4 regions of the Arthrobacter sp. Y3223065 genome follow, and region 3 is predicted to be linked to each of the others. Evidence: predicted binding sites of a transcription regulator. Region 3 holds the regulator's gene; each other region holds the start of a gene.
What was found. The regulator LexA, encoded in region 3, represses DNA repair genes until DNA is damaged. The targets are predictions, from matches to a motif close to TCGAACANNTGTTCGA.
Positions count from the first base shown of each region.

Region 1: AC5RUK_RS00825 (HNH endonuclease signature motif containing protein) is a predicted target of LexA. The motif match lies at 1,726-1,741, and genes of this name have one in related genera.
Region 2: AC5RUK_RS06560 (HNH endonuclease signature motif containing protein) is a predicted target of LexA. The motif match lies at 1,872-1,887, and genes of this name have one in related genera.
Region 4: AC5RUK_RS02425 (DUF6504 family protein) is a predicted target of LexA. The motif match lies at 1,368-1,383, and genes of this name have one in related genera.

Region 1 covers NZ_JBNHGC010000001.1:174,670-179,805, reverse strand. Annotated here, with positions in the region: gene AC5RUK_RS00825 (HNH endonuclease signature motif containing protein) at 1-1,712, opposite strand, end outside; gene AC5RUK_RS00820 (fumarylacetoacetate hydrolase family protein) at 2,121-3,593, shown strand; gene AC5RUK_RS00815 (GntR family transcriptional regulator) at 3,548-4,258, shown strand; gene hpaE (5-carboxymethyl-2-hydroxymuconate semialdehyde dehydrogenase) at 4,368-5,136, shown strand, end outside.
Region 2 covers NZ_JBNHGC010000002.1:350,713-355,848, forward strand. Annotated here, with positions in the region: gene AC5RUK_RS06560 (HNH endonuclease signature motif containing protein) at 1-1,841, opposite strand, end outside; gene asd (aspartate-semialdehyde dehydrogenase) at 2,275-3,420, opposite strand; gene AC5RUK_RS06570 (dihydrofolate reductase) at 3,597-4,211, opposite strand; gene AC5RUK_RS06575 (thymidylate synthase) at 4,208-4,969, opposite strand; gene AC5RUK_RS06580 (hypothetical protein) at 5,072-5,136, opposite strand, start outside.
Region 3 covers NZ_JBNHGC010000004.1:29,497-34,632, reverse strand. Annotated here, with positions in the region: gene AC5RUK_RS11930 (ATP-dependent DNA helicase) at 1-1,538, shown strand, start outside; gene lexA (transcriptional repressor LexA) at 1,646-2,395, opposite strand; gene AC5RUK_RS11920 (LysM peptidoglycan-binding domain-containing protein) at 2,694-3,047, shown strand; gene AC5RUK_RS11915 (histidinol-phosphate transaminase) at 3,120-4,229, shown strand; gene hisB (imidazoleglycerol-phosphate dehydratase HisB) at 4,284-4,901, shown strand; gene hisH (imidazole glycerol phosphate synthase subunit HisH) at 4,898-5,136, shown strand, end outside.
Region 4 covers NZ_JBNHGC010000001.1:529,344-534,479, reverse strand. Annotated here, with positions in the region: gene AC5RUK_RS02430 (DNA polymerase III subunit alpha) at 1-859, opposite strand, end outside; gene AC5RUK_RS02425 (DUF6504 family protein) at 959-1,273, opposite strand; gene AC5RUK_RS02420 (SRPBCC family protein) at 1,477-1,911, opposite strand; gene AC5RUK_RS02415 (SOS response-associated peptidase) at 2,051-2,758, opposite strand; gene AC5RUK_RS02410 (mycoredoxin) at 2,927-3,184, shown strand; gene AC5RUK_RS02405 (S-(hydroxymethyl)mycothiol dehydrogenase) at 3,349-4,437, shown strand; gene AC5RUK_RS02400 (MBL fold metallo-hydrolase) at 4,434-5,063, shown strand.

The DNA.
Region 1 (5,136 bases), on a different contig from region 3:
TTGCGCAGCGGTTTGCGGCGGGGGTCGATGTAGTCCGGCGGGGTGAACCAGGGGATGCCGTCGAGGACGTTGATCTTCCAGTTGCCTTGCTCGATCAGGTCGTGGTGGAGCAGGCAGAGGCAGACCCCGTTGTCGACGGTGGTGCGGCCGCCGGCCCACCACGGGATGATGTGGTGTGCTTCGGTCCAGAACGCGGGCATGCTGCACCCCGGGAAGGCACAGCCCTTGTCCCGGGCGACCAGTGCCCGGCGGATGGCGCGGTTGAAGAACCGTTGCGACCTGCCCAGGTCCAGGATTTCGCCCTCGGAGCCGAGGACCGCCGGGATGATCTCGGCGTCGCACGCCATCCGGCGGACCGTGGTGGCCGAGACAGGTCCGTTGAAGACCGCGCTGCCGCCGCCGGAGAGCAGCCCGGCCAGCTGGTCATACCCGGTGGTAACGATCACCTGTGTCCGGTGCCCGCCCGAGTCCGGAAGCCTGCCGGTATTCAACGCGATCCGGCAGGCCCCGACCAGCCCGGCCAGCAGCTTCTGCGCCCGGGTGGCATCGTCCATCGCCTCCACCACGGCCGGATCCACCGCCCCGCGGCCATCAGCGCCTGCAGACCCAGCATCTTCAGCCGCGGCCATTTCCGGGCCGGCAGCGTCAGTGCCTGCGTCGGTGTTTCCCGCGCTGCCAGTGTCGGGGCCGGCGGGTCCTGCCGTGTCACCTTCACTTCGGTTGTTGGCGGCGGTTTCGATGGCGTCGGGGCGGATCCGCGGGTTCGCGGCGCTGTTCATCACGGTGGCGAGGGCTTCGTACTGGGCGTCGGTGGTGTTCATGACGAACTGGTGCAGCCCCCGCCGCCGGCCCCGGTAGAACATGCCCTGCCGGGCCCGCAGTTCCTCCTCGGTCGGCTCGGCACCGTCTTGGTCGACCGCGGTTTCCCACGTCCTGGCGACCATCACCAGGGTGTCGGCATCGGCCTCTACGGCCTGCCGGACCAGCGACGCTTCCATCGCCTGCAACGCCTCCGGCGTGCCGGCGTGCCGGGCCCGGTCCAGGGAATCCACGACCAGGGCCGCGGCCTGGCCGCTGACCTCACCGCCGGCCATGGCCTCCGCCAACACCGGCAGCGCCGGGACACCGGGTTCCCCGTCAAACCGCACCGGCGCGGTGATCGCCTTGCCGACCCGCAGCCTGCGCCGCGCCTCGACAATACCGATCCCCAGCCTTGAGCGCAGATACTCGGCGTTGTTGGCAAACTCTGTCTTGCGGCGGCGCTGCGCCTGCTTGGACCCGGACAGGTCCGGGTCCGCGGCCTCCACGCCGCCTGTGCTGATCGCCGCCGCCGGATCCGCCCACTCCCCCGCACCCGCCGGGCTGGACGCGACGGCACCGGCCCCAGCCCCTGCCCCCGCAGCTCCGGCGGGAACAGACTCCCCCGCACCGGCACAGGCTCCGGCCTCGGCTCCGGGTCCGGGTCCGGGCGCCGCCGGGTGTTCCCCGTTGGCGGCGATGTCCGCCCGTTCCACGGCCTGGGCGCCGACGGCCTGCAGGAACTCCACGAGCTTCGAAACGTCCTCGACCGCCGCTACGGTACTAACCAGATCCCGGATGGACAGGGACGCCGAGTCGGCGGGAAAGCGGTCAGCGACATCCTGCAGCAGGACACACGCCTGGGCCAGGGATGTTCCCATCTCCCCGGTGCGGTCCAACGGTGCAAGAGCCATACCACAATTTTATTCGTACACACATTCGATAGCCATCGGAACGGGTAATTGTGTAGGAGTAGTGGATGACCCCTTGAAATACGCTCGAGCGGCCGTCGCGTAATCGGCGTACCTTGCCATGCGGATTCCGCTTGTCCGGTCGGCCGGTTCTGGTGACTGGTTTCGACGCTGTATCGCCCAAGGGTCCGGCCGCTTTCCTGCGCAATAGCCACTTTCGGCGGGTCCCAAGGCCCGCGGTAGCCGACCAATCGGGCCGACCGTAGCCCCCACCATCCCACCAGTCGGTCGAAAAACCTCTCAGCCGCCTTGACGTGGCCCCCGCCACAGGCCATGATGGATCATATACGATTTCGTACTTCACAGGAGGATGCTTTGTCCGAAGCCAACGTCACCCAGTCCGCGGGCACGCTGCAGGCGGTTGATTCCCAGATCCTGGAGGACGCCGGCAAGGTGCTGGCCGTACATCTGTCCTACAACTCCCGGGCGGCACAGCGTGGACGCGTTCCTGCGAACCCCTCCTACTTCATGAAGGCTTCCTCCTCGCTGGCCCTCTCGGGCGGCACCGTGGAGCGCCCCGCGGGCACCGAGCTGCTGGCCTTCGAGGGCGAAATCGCCCTCATCATCGGCAAGCCTGCCCGCCGCGTCACCGTAGAGGAGGCCTGGGACCATGTTGGCCATGTGACCGCCAGCAACGACCTGGGCGTCTACGACATCAAGTACGCGGACAAGGGCTCCAACGTCCGCTCCAAGTCCGGCGACGGCTTTACGCCGATCGGCCCGGCCCTGCTGCCCGCCGCGTCGGTCAACCCGGACGCCCTCCGGATCCGCACCTGGGTCAACGGCGAGGTCGTCCAGGACGACACGACCGCCGGCCTGATCTTCTCCTTCGCCCGCATTGTCGCCGACCTGTCGCAGCTGATGACACTGCACCCGGGAGACATTATCCTCACCGGAACCCCGGCCGGCTCCTCCGTGATCGTGCCGGGCGACGTCGTCGAGGTCGAGGTTTCCGACGAAGCCGCCGGGCTGAGCACCGGCCGCCTGTCGACCACGGTCACCCAGGGCGAGGCGGAATTCGCGTCCTTCGGCAACACTCCCAAGATCACCGACGCCGACCGGATCGATGCCTTCGGCAGCGAGGAAGCGGCTGGCCTGGCCCCGGCAATTACCGGCAAGTCCGCGCTGACCGAGGACGTCAAGGCCAAGCTGCTGTCGGTCGCAACGGCCACCATCTCCGGCGCGTTGCGGAAGCGGGGGCTGAACAACGTCAGCGTTGACGGCCTGCTGGCCACCAAGCCCGGCCAGAAGGTCATCGGCACCGCCCGCACGCTGCGGTATGTGCCCAACCGCGAGGACCTGTTCAAGTCCCACGGCGGCGGCTACAACGCGCAGAAGCGCATCATCGACGCGCTCGGCCCCGGCGAGATCCTGGTCATGGAGGCCCGCGGCGAGAAGGGCTCCGGCACCCTCGGGGACATCCTCGCCCTGCGCTCCCAGGTGCGCGGTGCGGAAGCCATCATTACCGACGGCGGTGTCCGCGACCTTTCCGAGGTGGCGGCGCTGGACATCCCGACGTTCTACAACGGCGCCCACCCGGCGGTGCTGGGACGCAAGCACGTGCCCTGGGACACCGACGTGACGGTAGCCTGCGGCGGCACCACCATCCAGCCCGGGGACATCATCGTCGCCGACGACAACGGCATCCTGGTGATACCGCCGGCCCTGGCCGCCGAGATCGCGGACGAGGTCGTCGAACAGGAACGCCAGGACAGCTTCGTCTTCGAGATGGTCAAGGAAGGCCACAAGATCGAGGGCCTGTTCCCGATGAACGCCGAATGGCGCGCACGCTACGAGGCTTGGGTCGCGGAGCAACCGAAGTGACCACCCTGGCCCCCAGCAAGTCGGAACAGGCCTACGAGCTGCTGCACGAGCGGATCGCCAAGGGCGAGCTGGTGCCCGGCTACCGGCTGGTCCTCGGGACCATCGCCGCGGAGCTTGGCTGCAGTACCGTCCCGGTGCGCGAGGCGATCCGCCGGCTGGAGGCCGAGGGCCTGGTGACGTTCGAGCGCAATATCGGCGCGACGGTGGCAGCCGTCGACGCCGAGTTGTACCTGCACACCATGCAGACGCTGGCCGTGATCGAGGGCGCGGCAACGGCCTTGGCCGCGCCGCTGCTCTCCGCCGTGGACCTGGCCGAGGCGCGCGCGGTCAACGCCGAGCTGCGCCGGTGCCTGGAGGACTTCGATCCGCGCCGCTTCACCCAGCTCAACGACCGGTTCCACGCCGGGTTGTACGAACGCTGCCCGAACCCGCACATCCTGGACCTGGTACACCGGGGCTGGAACCGGCTCAACGCGATGCGGGCCTCCAGCTTCAGCCACATCCCCGGCCGTGCCCGCTCCTCGGTCGAGGAACACGAGCAACTGCTGGATTTGATCGACGCCGGTGCCAGCACCGGCGAGGTGGAGAAGGCGGCCCGGGCACACCGGACCAACACGCTCAACGCCTACCTGGCCGCGGACGGCTTGCCGCCCTCGCCCCTGTAGGCCGCGCCCGCTGCGGAAGCGGCATCCCGCCGTCGTCAGCGGTCAAGCACCCTATACAGCCCAGACCTCACCGACTACCGACCATTCAACCCCAATGGAAAGGACCATCATGGCCGAGCACTTTGTCCCGGACAACCTGCCCACCCACCTGCAGCACTACATCGGCGGCAAGCTTGTCGACTCCATCGACGGCGACACCTTCGACGTGCTGGACCCGGTCACCAACAAGCCGTACCTCAAGGCTGCCTCCGGCAAGGTCGCCGACGTCGCCGCGGCCGTTGCCGCCGCCAAGGACGCCTTCCAGAACGGTCCCTGGCCCACGATGCTTCCGCGCCAGCGCTCCCGCGTGCTGCACAAGGTCGCGGACATCGTCGAGTCCCGCGGCCAGGAACTGGCCGAGATGGAGTGCTTCGACACCGGGCTGCCCATCAAGCAGGCCCTGGGGCAGGCCCAGCGCGCGGCGGAGAACTTCCGCTTCTTCGCCGACCTCATCGTCGCCCAGCACGACGACGCCTTCAAGGTTCCCGGCCGCCAGGCCAACTACGTCAACCGCAAGCCGATCGGCGTTGCCGGCCTGATCACGCCGTGGAACACCCCGTTCATGCTGGAGTCCTGGAAGCTGGGTCCGGCGCTGGCGACCGGCAACACCGTGGTCCTGAAGCCGGCCGAGTTCACCCCGCTCTCCGCCTCCCTGTGGCCGGGAATCTTCGAAGAAGCCGGCCTGCCCGAGGGCGTCTTCAACATCGTCCACGGCTACGGCGAGGAAGGCTTCGCCGGGGACTCCCTGGTCAAGCACCCGGACGTCCCGCTGATCTCCTTCACGGGCGAGTCCCGCACGGGCCAGATCATCTTCGCGAACGCGGCTCCTTACCTGAAGG
Region 2 (5,136 bases), on a different contig from region 3:
CTTTCCGTGCTGCCAGCCTGGCCCGCTGCGGTGGGGCAGGTGAGGGCCCAGCCGTCGTCGGGGGTGGTGGTGTGGGTGTGGCCGGAGCGGGTGGTGAAGTGGAGGGTGCCGTCGGGGTCCTGAGTGACGGTGGTGCCGGCGTGGTGTTTGGTTTTATGGTCGGGTTTGCATCGGGCGCTGAGGTTTTCGGGGACGGTTTTGCCGCCGTCTTCCCAAGCGATGGTGTGGTCGATGTCGCAGTGGTCCGCGGGGACGGTGCAGCCGTAGTCGCGGCAGTGGCGGTCGCGTAGCCGGACGAGGCGTTTGAGCCATTCGGGCGGGTGGCGCAGGTCTTTGGCGGCGGCGATGGCTTGGCCGTGGTCGTCGGTGAGCACGGTCAGCCAGGATTTGGCCAGCGCGGCAAGGTCGCGGGTCATGTCGGGCGGGATGGGCCCGTATCCGGTGAGGTCGCCGGGTGCTTCGGCGAGCCGGAGCAACGTTTGCAGGGGCGCGGTGACGGCGACGGAGGCGGTCACGTTCCCGCCCCCGCAGGTACAGGGCCCTTGCCTTGCCATCCCGGTGGTTGCGGTCCCTTGGGCGGCGCCTGGCCCTGTCTCGGCAACGGCCGGGATCTCTGAGCCGGTTTCTTGGGTGGTGCCCGTTACAGTTCCTGCGGCTGCAACTGCGGCTGCCGTTGCCGATCCGGCCGCCAGTCCGGAATCAGTCGCCAATCCCGGGCCGGTTGCCGCTGGGTTGGCGGCTGCTTCCGCCCTTGCCGTCGCCGTGCCGGCGGCGGTGTCTGTGGCGGGCTGGTAGGCGTGGTCGGGGTAGCGGAGAAGCATGTCGGTGAACACGTCGGCGCGGAGTTGGCCCAGGGTGCGGGTTTCGTCGGCGGTCTGCAGTTTGCGGGCGTGGGCCTGCATGAGGTTGTAGGCGAGCAGGGCTTTGTCCGCGCTGGTGCGGATGTAGAGCTCGGCCATCCCGTCGTCCTGGGGCTGGTACTGGACGGTGCGGCGTTCCATTGCTGCTTTGTGCCGGGTTTCGAGGGGTTCGGGGTGCAGCCGGTCGCGGGCGGTGCGGGCCCGGGCCTGGACGGATTCCAGGGTGATGGTCCCGGCGCCGGGAACAACCTTGGCTTCGTAGCCTGCCAAGGCCTCGGGCGGCAGGCCGGCGCCTTTGCGGGCGATGGCGGTGGCGCGGTCCAGATCGAGGTCGCCTTTGTCGAGGGCGGCGAGGGTGGCGGGCAGGCAGGTGGCGATCTGGTGGGCGTCGGCCAGTTCCGCGGCGGCGCGTTGGCGGGGCACGGCCAGGATGGGCGCGAGCTCGTGGGCGGCGTGCCGGCAGATCCCGTCCGGTGCCCCGGCGTCGGCGCCGGTGGCCGGGCGGAGCACCGCCAAGCGGTGCACGGCCCGCAGCCGGCGGGACTGGGTCCAGGCCTCGTGTTTGCGCACCGCCTGGAGGTAGTCGAGGGTCGACCAGTCGTCCAAGGTAGCCGGGTCGGTGCCCGCGAGCAGGCCGGCCAGTTCCGCCGGCCCCAGTTCCTGCCAGTCCTCTGCCCACCCCTGCCGCGCCGGTACCGAAACCGCGGAGGCGTCCGGAGAGTTTGTAAGCGCTGCGTCGCCCGTTGCTGGCCGCCCGGTGTCCGCGCAGCCGGGTTCCTCAACGTCGTTGGCGGCCTCGTGCGGGGCAGCACCGGGCCCCGGGCCGCGGGGTGCAGGGGCACCGACGGGAGGGTTGGAGATTGCGTTCTCTGGCGGCCCCTGGGGCTTGTCGAAGTCATCGGCGGCACCGTCGTCGGGCAGGGCAGGGGTGCCGGAGTGTTCCTCCGGCTCCTGTGCCTCGTCCAACGGTTCTGCTGCCATACTTCAACGCTACGCAGCCCACGCCGGGGGTAGAACGGACATTCGACGAAAGTGCATAACGTGCCGCCGTCCCTTGCCTGTGGAGGAAAAGTCGGCAGGCGAACGGTTGCTCGCGGCCCCACCAGTGCCTGTCGAGGACAAATCGGCAGGCGAAGAGTTCGACGCGGAGCCGTCGAGTGCTGTGGAGGATAAGTCGACTGCGGTGTAGGTAATGCGGTGGATCAGGGACAGTGCGGCGTAGCAGGATCCATGGACAGCCTGTGCCGAAGGAGGAGAGCGTCCGGTCCGACGGCAGGAGCCCGCCCCCAAAAAGGGACGGGCTCCACGTGGCGTTGGGCTTCCCAGCACCGGGCTTCTCACGCCTTCGGGTTCACGACGTCACGCGGCTCAGGCGCTCAAAGCGTCCGCCGGGACTCTCAGCCGGCTGCAGGTCCTAGAGGTTGCCGGTGGCGATGCGCAGCATGCGGCGCAGCGGTTCCGCCGCACCCCACAAGAGTTGGTCGCCCACAGTGAAGGCGCTGATGTACTCGGGCCCCATTTCCAGCTTGCGGATACGGCCTACCGGGATCTCGAGCGTGCCGCTGGCCGCCACGGGCGTCAGGTGCTCCATGGTGGCTTCCTTGGTATTGGGAACCACGCGGGACCACTCGTTGTCGGCGTCGATGATCCGCTCGATTTCGGCCACCGGCAGGTCCTCGGTGAGCTTCAACGTCAGGGCCTGCGAGTGCGACCGCATGGCGCCGATGCGGACACACAGGCCGTCGAACGGTATGCGCTTGTCGTCGCTCAGCCCCAGGATCTTGTTGGTCTCGGCCGGGGCTTTCCATTCTTCCTTGGACTGCCCGTTGCCCAGGTCCTTGTCGATCCACGGGATAACGGAACCGGCCAGCGGCACGCCGAACTGGGAGGAATCCAGTTCGGGGCTGCGCTGCTGCGCCAGGATCTTGCGGTCGATTTCCAAGATGGCGGAGGAGGGCTGTGCCAGTTCATCGGCCACCGCGGCGTTCAGCGTACCGAACTGGTTCAGCAGCTCGCGCATGTGCCGGGCGCCGCCGCCGGAGGCCGCCTGATAGGTCATGGACGTGCCCCACTCGACGAGGCCGTTCTTGAACAGGCCCCCCAGGCCCATGAGCATGCAGGAGACGGTGCAGTTGCCGCCGATGAATTCCTTCACGCCCCGCGCCAGACCAGCGTCGATCACGTCGCGGTTCACCGGATCCAGCACAATGATGGAGCTGTCCTGCATCCGCAGGGTGGACGCCGCGTCAATCCACAGGCCGTCCCAGCCGGCGTCGCGCAGTTTCGGGTAGACCTCTGCGGTGTAGTCGCCGCCCTGCGCCGTCAGGATGATCGGCAGCTTAGCCAGCGTCTCGATGTCGTACGCGTCCTGCAGTTTGCCGGCACCCGCAGCGAAGGCCGGGGCGTCGCCGCCAGCGTTCGACGTGGAGAAAAACACGGGGTTGATGAGGTCGAAGTCGCCTTCATCCTGCATGCGCTGCATGAGGACGGAGCCGACCATGCCGCGCCAACCGATCAGGCCGACGGACTGGGCAGATGAAGTGGCTGCAGGGGAAGTCATGCATTCCATTTTACGGACGGGGTCAATTTAAGCGCTCTGAGTTACACGAGTTAGGCGCTGCGGGTTGCACAAAGTGGGCAGAGTTACACAGCGTGGGCGGATCGCATGCGTCAGACGTACGACGGCGGTGCCCGCCGTCGGTGTTTCGCGCAGCGTGGGTGCCGCACGCCGCGGGCTTACTCCTGGCCGCGGACCCAGAGCGAGATGCGGTAGCGGGTGCCGTTGGCCGCGGTGTGCCAGTCCTCGGTGGGGGTGACGCCGTCGAACTTCCAGTCCGGGCCGAGCTGCGGGGCGTACGTGTCGCCGTCCGTCTCCATGTCGATGACCGTCACAGACGCCGCGTTGGCATGCTGCTTGGCGAGGTTGAAGATCTCGCCGCCGCCCAAGAACCAGATTTCGTCGCTGCCCGGGCTGGCAGCCGCCTCCGCCAGGGCGTCTTCGATGGTTTCGACGACGACGGCGCCCTCCGCGGCCAGCTGCCCGCGCAGTTCGGGCCGCCGGCTGACCACGATGTTGGTGCGTCCGGGCAGCGGCCGGTACTTGTCCGGGAAGGACTCCCAGGTCTTGCGTCCCATGATCACGGGATGGTTCAGGGTGGTCCGCTTGAAGTGCGCCAGGTCCTCCGGCAGGTGCCAGGGCATGCCGCCGTCGCGGCCGATGACGCCGTTGCTGGTCTGTGCCCAGATCATGCCGACCACCGGCGCGGCGAACTTCCCGGACCATCCGACTCCGAGCACGGCTTCGGCGACGCTGTCCGGGTAGGGACGCGCGGCGAGGTGGTCGGCGCTCATACGGCCACCGGTGCCTTGATGGCCGGGTGGTGCTGGTAGTCGGCCACCTCGAAGTCCTCCAGCGAGTAGTCGAAAATGCTCTCCGGCTTCCGCAGGATGTTGAGCGTGGGGTAAGGATACGGGGCGCGCGAGAGCTGCTCGCGGACCTGGTCCACGTGGTCGTCGTAGACGTGCACGTCTCCGCCGGTCCACACGAATTCGCCCGGCTCCAGGCCCACCTGCTGGGCCAGCATCAGGGTGAGCAGCGCGTAGGAAGCGATGTTGAAGGGCACGCCCAGGAACATGTCGGCGCTGCGCTGGTACAGCTGGCAGGAGAGCTTGCCGTCCGCCACGTAGAACTGGAAGAACGCGTGGCACGGCGGCAGGGCCATGTTCTTGATGTCCGCCACGTTCCACGCGGACACGATGTGCCGGCGCGAATCCGGATTGTTCCTCAGGTCCTCGACCAGTTGGGCGATCTGGTCGATGTGCCCGCCGTCGGGCGTGGGCCAGGACCGCCACTGCACCCCGTAGACCGGGCCGAGCTCGCCGTCGGCGTCAGCCCATTCGTTCCAGATCTTCACGCCGCGTTCCTGCAGCCATTTCACGTTCGAGTCGCCGCGCAGGAACCACAGCAGCTCCAGCGCCACGGACTTGAAATGCACGCGCTTGGTGGTGATCAGCGGGAAACCCTGGGCCAGGTCGTAGCGGAGCTGGCGGCCGAAGACGCTGCGGGTGCCGGTGCCGGTGCGGTCGGATTTGGCCGTGCCGTTGGCCATGACGTCGCGCAGCAGGTCCTCGTACGGGGTGGGAATCGCGTTCACAGCGTCCAGTGTAGTTGAGGTGCCTGGTTCAGCCGGGCGGCGGCAGGGCGCGGCGACTCACGGCCGGGAAGGGTCCTGCGGGCTGGAGGGTCCGTTGCCGGGGAAGCTGTGCCCGTGCCCGC
Region 3 (5,136 bases):
AGGTCGTGCGCCTGCGCGAGTGGGCACAGGGGACCGAAACCGGCGATCGGGACGAACTGGTGCCCGGTGTCAGCGACCGGGCGTGGCGCCAGGTCTCCGTCGGGTCGATGGAATGCCTGGGCGCCCAAAAATGTCCCCTGGCGGCCGAGTGCTTCAGCGAACTGGCACGGGGCCACGCGGCAGAGGCAGACATCGTGATCACAAATCACGCCATGCTGGCCATCAACGCCTTCGAAGGCGTGGCCGTGCTCCCGGACTACGATGTGGTGGTCATCGACGAGGCCCATGAGCTGCAGGACCGCGTCACCAGCGCCGTCGCGGGGCAACTCTCCGCTGCCATGGTCCGCACCGCCGCCTCCACGGCGCGCAAGCACACGGGGATCAGCGTGGAACCGCTGAACTCCGCGGCCGACGCCCTGGAGGACGTCCTGCAGTCGGTGCCGACCGGGCTGTTGGCGGCCGGCCTCCGCGAGGAGCATGAATTGGTGCTCACGCAACTGCGGGAAGCCGCCCGTACAGCGCTTTCCGATTCCAAGCCGGAGGGTGCGGGGGCAGCGGACGGCGGCCGGCAGATGGCGCGGTCACGGCTCTCTGCCGTGCTGGAGCTGGCTGAACGGCTGCTGTCCGCGCCCGACTCCCGGGAGGTCATCTGGGCGACCCGTCCCAGTACTTATGGCGAGACCGGCGACTACGCCGCCAATGACGACCAGCCGGCAACGCTGAACATAGCGCCGCTCTCCGTGGCGTCCCGGCTGCGCGAAGGCCTGTTCGACGAACACACGGTGGTGCTCACCTCGGCAACATTGTCCGTCGGGGGAACCTTCGACGCAGTAGCCGGGTCACTCGGACTGCTGGGAGCAGGCGCGCCGGCCTATTCCAGCGTTGATGTGGGCAGCCCCTTCGATTACCCCCGGCAGGGCGTGCTGTACGTGGCGTCACATCTGCCCAAGCCAGGCCGGGGCACCAGCCCCGAGCAGCTTGCTGAACTGGAGGAGCTCCTGCTGGCCTCGCGCGGCGGCGCCCTGGGCTTGTTTTCTTCGCGGCGTGCGGCAGAAGAAGCTGCAGCGGAGATGCGCGAGCGCACCGACCTGACCATCCTGTGCCAAGGAGAATCATCGATGTCGGCACTGGTCCGCCAATTCGCCGAGGAACCGGACGCATGCCTGTTTGGCACCATGACGCTCTGGCAGGGCGTCGACGTTCCCGGTGCAGCGTGCCGGCTCGTGGTCATCGACCGGATTCCGTTCCCCCGGCCGGACGACCCGCTCACGACCGCCCGAACCCGGTCCGTGGCGCAGGCCGGGGGAAACGGTTTCATGACCGTTTCGGCGACCCATGCGGCTGTGCGGCTGGCGCAGGGGGCAGGCAGGCTGATCCGCGCCTCCAATGACCGGGGAGTTGTGGCCGTGCTGGACTCACGGCTGGCGACAGCACGCTACGGGGGCTTCCTGCGCAGCGCCCTGCCGCCCTTCTGGAGCACCAAGGACGGCGCCATGGCACGTCAGATCCTGGAGAGGCTGGCTGCTGCCGCTGCCTGAACGGGCCGTGGCAGCAGCCACGCGGGAGCGGTCGTCCGCCCGCAAACCGGGCACGGGCGAAGTCTCCCGCTGACCGGCAGAGGGGGAACTGAGTAGCTTGCGGCGGGTCAGAGGGCCCGCATCACCGAGACAACCTTGCCCATGATGGTTGCGTGGTCTCCCAGAATCGGTTCGTACTGGGTGTTCTGCGGCAGCAGCCAGGTGTGTCCGTCGCGCTGCCGGAAGGTCTTGACCGTGGCTTCGTCGTCGAGCAGCGCCGCCACGATGTCGCCGTTCTCGGCCGTGTGCTGCTGGCGCACCACTACCCAGTCGCCGTCACAGATAGCCGCATCGATCATTGAATCGCCCGAAACCCTGAGCATGAACAACTCGCCGTGGCCCACGAGCTGACGAGGCAGGGGCATGACGTCCTCGACCGCCTGATCCGCCAGGATCGGCCCGCCTGCCGCGATCCGTCCCACCAGCGGCACCATCGCCGTGTCGGACGACGTGGTGAGTTCAGATACTGCAACGCCGCTGGAGCTGCGCAGCTGCTGCGGTTCATCGACTCCGACGATTTCCACACCCCCGTGCTCGAGTGTCAGCGGAGTCAGGATTTCCATCGCACGGGGACGCTTAGGGTCGCGCCTGATGTAGCCCATCTTCTCGAGTTGGGCCAGCTGATGCGTGACGCTGGACAGGCTCGCCAAGCCGACGGTGTCACCAATCTCGCGCATCGACGGAGGGTATCCGTTGGACATGACGGATCGCTGGATCGTCTCCAGGATCTTCTTCTGCCGCGGCGTCAGGCTGCGTCCCACTTTGACGGGTCGGCCGCGTCGCCTGGCTCCGGCTTTGGTGGTGCTCTCTTCGGACATATCCGGCCCCGGTCTCCCGTAGTGGTCCACGCGCCGGTGCTGCGGTAGCGGAACCGCGCATGGATTGTTGTCTCGGCTGTTTTGTCGGTGGCGGCTGGTGCACTGCTCTTACCGCCGCTTGACGCTTCCAACGCTAGGCGAGGCGGTGGTGAATTTCAAACATTTGTTCGACTGAGTCTCGACAATGTTCGATCACCAGTGCTAGAACTGTAGGAGAGACGTTCGAAGATATATTCGAACGCGACAGCCAGACGATCGAAACCAGCCGAAATAGATCGAAAATCGGAAAGGTGACACCATGTCCGCCCAGCTCGCACCGCAGGCCGCCGGCGTCCGTACCAGCACCAACCTCCGGCTGACCCGCAGAGGCCGTTTGTTGCTGATTGGCCTGCCGCTGATGCTGGCCGCGGCCGCCGCCCTGACCTTGATCGGTTTCTTCACGGCGCCGGCAATGGCCGCCGCCGGGGGGCTGGGGCCGGGGCCGGCGTCAACTGTCACGGTTGGCAGCGGCCAGACGCTGTGGGACGTGGCGGTACGGTCCGCCCCCGACCGCAACCCTCACGATGTCATTTTCGAGATCGCGCAATTGAACGGCCTCCAGGGAGACATCGTCCATGCCGGCCAGCAGCTGCTGGTCCCGTCCGCGCGCTGAGGCAGCCGTAACATGAGCTGCTTCGGCCCGCCCGATTCCTGCCCCGGGCGGGCCGAAGCTTAAACTGGACCGGTGAGTGAGCAGTTAGAACGCCTGAACCGCCTGCCGTTGCGGGACAATCTTCGGGGCTTGGAGCCCTATGGTGCGCCCCAGTTGGAGGTTCCCGTCCTCCTGAATGTCAACGAAAACACCCACGGACTGCCCGACGCCGTCCGTCAGGCCATCGTCTCGGCCGTTAGCGACGCGGCCGCGGGCCTGAACCGGTATCCGGATCGCGAGTTCACGAAGTTGAGAACGGCACTGGCCCGCTACTTGGGGCACGGCCTCACCGCAGGGAACATCTGGGCTGCCAACGGATCGAATGAAGTCCTGCAGCAAATCCTCCAGGCCTTCGGCGGCCCCGGCCGTACCCTGCTGAGCTTCCCGCCCACCTATTCGATGTACCCGCTGCTGGCCAGCGGGACGGACACGGATTATGTGGCTGTTCCGCGGGGGGCAGACTTCACATTGTCGCCGGACGCTGCCGCCGCTGCCGTGGCCGACTCCGCCGCAAACGTCGTCGTTCTTTGTTCGCCCAACAACCCGACGGGAACCGCCCTGGGCCTCGACGTCGTGGAGGCCGCGTATGAAGCAGGCGAGGCCTCCCAGGCCATCGTGATCGTGGACGAGGCCTACGCCGAGTTCGCCCACGCCGGAACGCCGAGCGCGCTGACTTTGTTGCCGGGGCGGGAGAGACTCATTGTCTCCCGCACTATGAGCAAGGCCTTCGCGCTGGCAGGCGCCAGGGTAGGGTACCTTGCCGCCGCCCCGCAGATTACCGACGCGCTGCGGCTGGTCCGCTTGCCCTACCACCTCTCGGCGGTGACGCAGGCAACGGCCCTGGCCGCCTTGGAGCATGCCGATGCCCTGCTGGCCAATGTTGAGGACATCAAGGCTCAGCGGGACCGCATTGTCGACGGGCTGACCGGACTGGGGCTTAAACCGGCGCCGTCCGACTCAAACTTTGTGTTTTTCGGCGGGCTGGAGGACCCCCGCTCCGTGTGGCAGGGACTCCTGGAAGCCGGTGTGCTGATCCGCGACGTAGGGATCCCCGGCCACTTGCGGGTGACCGCCGGCACTGAGGCCGAGACCACAGCCTTCCTCGACGGCATCAAGGCCCTCGTGGCGAGCCCCGTCTCCTAAACTAGTAAGAGCGAACCGGTTTGCGCCGGTCGACCAATTCGTCAAAGGACTCCCATGACCGTGGAAACCACCACCGGACGTACCGCACGCCTCGAACGCATCACCAGCGAGTCGTCCGTGCTGGTTGAACTGGACCTCGACGGCACCGGCCGCTCCGAGATCAGCACCACCGTGCCGTTCTACGACCACATGCTCACCGCCCTGTCGAAGCACTCGCTGGTCGACCTGACCGTGAAGGCCAGCGGAGACACGCACATCGACGCGCACCACACCGTCGAAGACGTCGCCATCACGATCGGGGAGGCCCTGAAGGAGGCACTGGGCAGCAAGGCCGGAATCCGCCGGTTCGGCGAAGCAACGGTGCCCCTGGACGAAGCGCTGGCCCACGCCGTCGTGGACATCTCCGGCAGGCCCTACCTGGTGCACGCGGGAGAACCGGCAGGCCAGGAGTACCACTTGATCGGCGGGCACTTCACCGGGTCGCTGACCCGCCACGTCTTCGAATCGATCACACTGCACGCCCAGATCTGCCTGCACATGCGCGTGCTGGGTGGCAGGGACCCCCACCACATCGTCGAGGCCCAGTTCAAGGCCTTCGCCCGGGCGCTTCGCGCCGCCGTCGAAGCCGATCCACGTGTCGAGGGCATTCCCTCGACGAAGGGGGCCTTGTGACCGCTGCGCCCAAGGTCACGGTACTGGACTACGGCTCCGGGAACGTGCGCTCGGCAGTCCGTGCGCTGGAGCATGTGGGAGCCGACGTCACGCTGAGCCATGCCTCCGACGACGTCCTGGAGGCCGACGGGCTGTTGGTTCCCGGGGTCGGCGCCTTCGCCACGGTCATGAAGGGGCTAAAGTCCGTGGACGCGCTTCGCTGGATTGGACGCCGGGTGGCCGGCGGACGGCCCGT
Region 4 (5,136 bases), on a different contig from region 3:
CTTCCGTCGTGGCCAGCAGGCGGATGACGTCCTTGCTTCCGCCGCCGGCTGCCTGCACGATTTCCCGCGCCAAGGCTTGCATCCGGTCGGGGGATTTCAACCAGCCCTGGGCGCTCGGCTGCAGATCCGGCAGCTTGGACAAGGCTGTCAGCGCCCTCGCCGAGTCCAGCACATCGGCGGTGGCGGCTCCGTCCTCTTCGCAGTAGCGCACGGCATTGGTCAGCACTGCCGGCAGATTCAGCTCCCCGGCCAGGTTAAGCATCCGCACCGCGTGGGCGGTACTGAGGTTCTCCCCCGGGGCACTCAGGTGGGAGACGATTTCCACAACCAGCGACCCGGCCGGCAGGCCGCTGCGCCAGCGTCCGGCCAGCCGGCGGGCTTCGGCGTAGCTGCGGCGGCGCAGCGCCTGTCCGACGTCCGAAAAAGGGCCCAGCAGCACCGTCAGGGCCGGTTCGCGGTCCGGAACACCGGCATGCCGGGCGAGTTGATCCACCGTCACGCCGGGCGTCCGGCGGCTGGCCGAGCGCCCGCGGGCAGCTGTGCCGGCATGGGCTTCCGAGACCAGGCGGCAGAGCGCATGGTAGCCGCTGCCCTGGTTTCCGCCATGGGCCAGCACCACAACGCGGCCGGTGTCCCGGCCGCCGCCGTCCTGGACGGCCAGGTCCACGCCGACTATCGGATCCATCCCCGTTGCCAGGCACGCCTTAAGATGCTTGACCGTGCCGTAGAGGCCGTCCCGGTCGGTGCAGGCCAAGGCGTCGGCTCCGAAGGAAGCGGCCGCTGCGGCCAGTTCCTCCGGCCAGGAGACACCGTAGTGCGCACTGAACGCCGTGGATACATGCAGGTGGGTAAAGCTCATGGACATTCCAAACAACGGTTGGGGCACAGGATGGGTATCCGGCGGACTGCCGCGGGGAACCGGGGGGCTGGATAAAAGCCGGCGGGAACCGGGGTGCCGTCAGGCGCTCAGCTCCCGGACGGCATCATGGACGCGGATCAGGCGCCAGCGCCCGGTATCCACCTGATGGGAGAGGTCCAGGGTGCGGATTTGTGACCGGCCATTCAGCCGCGCCTGCACCCGCCAGATCTCATGGTCCACCAGCCCTGCGCCCCTGCCCCGTTCCGCGCGCAGTTCCTCCGCCCACCATTTGCGGCGTTCGTACCAACGCACCGGTTCCGCGACGATCCGGTAGCTCCTGCCCTGCCAGCGCAGCCGGAGCGGCTGTCCGGCAGGGGAACACACAACGTCAACTGCTTCACTGAAAACACCCATGTCCCAGTCGCCTTTCATCTGGACAACGGGTCATAATCCCCGGCGAGCGCCCCTGCCAACACGCCCGCCGAAGAACTTGACCCCCTTATTCTATTCGAATATGTATTCGAATCCAAGGTCAAGCGTAGGTACGGGCACTGACAAAATCGGGGCCGCAGGCCGACGGCGGTAAGCGTGCAGCGGTTCGGCGGCCGGGGGCCTGCCTAGCCGTCGTGCTCGGCGAGGTATTTCACGTCGCCGACCAGCTTGTCCCACATCAGCTTGGAGTGTTCCGCCGCTTCGGCGGTGTCGTTGTTGTCCTGCGACAGCGTGAACTCTGTCCCGCCCGGAACTTCCTCCAGCGTCCAGACGAGACGGTGGTAGTTCTCGGGTAAGTCCTCCCGGCCGGACAGCGGACTGAAGTGCGTGACGACCAGCCGCCGTCCGGGTTCGAACTCCAGCACCTGGCCCTTGTCCTCGTACGCCTCGCCCTCCCACTCACCCCGCCATCGAATGGGCCCGCCGACGCTCCAATCGGTCTGCACGTCGGTGCCGAACATAAACCCCCTGATGGCTTCGGGGTCCGTGATCACCGACCAGACACGGTCCGGCGGCGCCGCGATGGTTGCCGTCGAGCTGGCCACGTACTTTCCAGGCATTGGATCCTCCCCTGAGCCCCGCTTCGGCGGCGCTGGTCCGGCTACTCCGTCCCAGCTTCCAGCAGCCGGGGCCGGCGCACAATGACCGCGGGGATGCGAACGATGGGGCGCACCTCGTTTCCCGGCCGCCGGCCGGCGCTCATGCCGCCTCGTCGATGAGGTCGGGCCCGTTGTTGCGCACGTTGTTGACCTTCGAACTGACCCGCCGCGGGACAAGATGCGGTTCGGGCATGGCCTCCAGCAGCTGCTGCACGTCGGCTTCGGATGTCGTTTCCGGATCCAGCCAGTCCGCATAGAGGCCGGGCGGAACGATCAGCGGTGTCCGGTCATGGATATGCCCGAGCGCATCGGCCGCCTGGGTGGTGATGATGGTGCAGGTCCGCAGCCACTTCTCCGGGTGGTCTTCGGGCAGGGCAGGGTCCGGCCAGTTCTCGAACAAAGCGGCGAAAGCCAGCGTCTCTTCGTGTTCGCCGTGAAGGTAGGTCGGAATCTTGCCCTCGTCGGTCTTTTGCCATTCAAAATACCCGTCGGCAACGAGCAACCCGCGCTTCCTGGCCGCCGCCTTGCGGAACGAGGGTTTCTCCGTCACGGTCTCCATGCGTGCATTGATCAGGCGCGCGCCGGACCGGGGGTCCTTGGCCCACGGGGGCACGAGACCCCACCTGGCCAGGATGAGTTTTCTCGATATTCCCTCGCCGCCGGGTCCCTTGCGGTCGATGATCAGGGGGACGTCGTCGGTCGGTGCCACGTTGTAGGAGGGCTGGATCTCTTCAACGTAGGACTCGTCGACGTCGAACGAGGCCACCAGGTCGCCGGTGCTCCGGGCCATGACGTATCTGCCGCACATGCCTCCATTATGGTCCAGTCCCGCGGCGGAACCCCGGCGCGGGCCCGAAAAGCCGCGGCCGCCCGAGTCGGGATCTCCCGCCCGGCCGCCGCCACCGCCGGCGCCGGGAATGACCGGGCCGGGCGGGACGTTGATATGATCACAAGCTTTCACCGAAAAGGAGCCATCTTGGACTACACACCCGCTGACGGAACCGTCACCATGTTCTCCACCACCTGGTGCGGATACTGCCGCCGCCTGAAGACCCAGCTCGATGCCCAGGGCATCGGCTACACGGAAATCAACATCGAAGAGGTCCCGGGCACCGCCGAACTGGTCGAGAAGATCAACGGCGGCAACCAGACGGTACCCACCCTGCTCTTCCCGGATGGCAGCAGCGCCACCAACCCGCCGCTGGCGCTGGTCAAGGAGCGCCTGGCCGTCTAGCCAGCGCACGCTCCGCCGGTCGTCTTCGAACCGCGGGCCCAAGGGGCGCCGCAGTTTCCATAACAATCGTTTTGGAAATTGTGGCGCCCCTGTTTTCTTCCTAGGATGGGCAGGACGGTCGACGACGGCCTCGCCAGACTTCGCTAGGAAGGAATCACTCCCGCATGGTTCACAAGGTTCGGGCAGTAGTGGCCCTGGAAAAGAATGCTCCGGTCTCCATCGAAACCATCCTGGTTCCCGATCCGGGCCCGGGCGAGGCGCTGGTGGACATCCTCACCTGCGGCGTCTGCCATACCGATCTGCACTACAAGCAGGGCGGGATCAACGACGACTTCCCCTTCCTGCTCGGCCACGAAGCCACCGGCGTGGTCAGCGCCGTCGGCCCCGACGTGACCAACCTGGCCCCCGGCGACCGCGTCATCCTGAACTGGCGCGCAGTGTGCGGCGAGTGCCGGGCCTGCCGGCGCGGTGAGGCGCAGTACTGCTTCAACACCCACAACGCCACGCAGAAGATGACCCTCGAGGACGGGACCGAGCTCTCCCCCGCCCTGGGCATCGGCGCCTTTGCCGAGAAGACCCTGGTGGCCGCCGGCCAGTGCACAAAGGTGGACGACGACGTCGACCCGGCCGCGGTGGGGCTGCTCGGCTGCGGCGTGATGGCAGGCATTGGCGCGGCGATCAACACCGGCGAGGTCAAGCGCGGCGAATCCGTGGCCGTGATCGGTTGCGGCGGCGTGGGCATCGCTGCCATCGCCGGCGCGAAGCTGGCCGGCGCCACCACGATCATCGCCGTCGACATCGACGACAACAAGGTGGAGCTGGCCAAGTCGCTGGGTGCCACGCACGGCATCAACTCCAAGGAACAGGATCCGGTGGAAGCCATCCAGGCGCTCACCGGCGGCAACGGCGCCGACGTCGTGATTGAAGCCGTCGGCCGGCCGGAAACCTACAAGCAGGCCTTCTACGCCCGCGACCTCGCCGGGCGCGTGGTCCTGGTGGGAGTGCCCACGCCGGACATGAAGATTGAACTGCCGCTGCTGGACGTGTTCGGCCGCGGCGGCTCGCTGAAGTCCTCCTGGTACGGCGACTGCCTGCCGTCCCGCGACTTCCCCATGCTGGTCAGCCACTACAAGCAGGGCAATCTGGACCTGGATGCCTTCGTGAGCGAGCGCATCGGGCTGGACCAGGTGGAAGAGGCCTTCCAGAAGATGCACGAAGGCAAGGTCCTGCGTTCGGTGGTGGAAGTAGCATGAGCGTGGCAATCGAAAACCTGGTCACCTCGGGCACGTTCTCGCTGGACGGCGGCACCTGGGACGTGGACAACAACGTCTGGATCGTCGGTGACGGCGACGAGGTCGTCGTCATCGACCCGGCACACGATCCGCAGGCCATTGCCAATGCCGTCGGCTCCCGGACGGTGAAGGCCATCCTGCTCACGCACGGTCACGACGACCATATCCGCGCCGTCGGTGAATTCCGGGACCTGGTGAAGGCACCGGTCTACCTGCACGACGCAGACCGGATGCTCTGGGACGCCGTCTTCCCGGACAGCGCACCCGACCACGCAATCGAGGACGGCGATACCTTCGAGATCGCGGGGGCGCGGTTGCAGGCCCTCCACACCCCCGGCCACTCCCCCGGATCGGTCTGTTTCCACCTGGCATCGGAGAACGTGCTGTTCAGCGGCGATACGTTGTTCAACGGCGGTCCGGGAGCCACCGGCCGCAGCTACTCCAGTTTCGAGACGATCATCGAGTCGATCAAGGGCAGGCTGCTGACGCTGCCGGCCGAGACTACGGTGAACACCGGCCACGGCGATGCCACCAGCATCGGCGCCGAGGCTCCGCAGCTCGACGAATGGATTGCCCGCGGCCACTGAGTAGGTCCGTGCACAGTCCACCTGCACCGCCCGTGCCCCGCCGGATTCCGGTTCGGGTGCGGGCGGTGTGCTG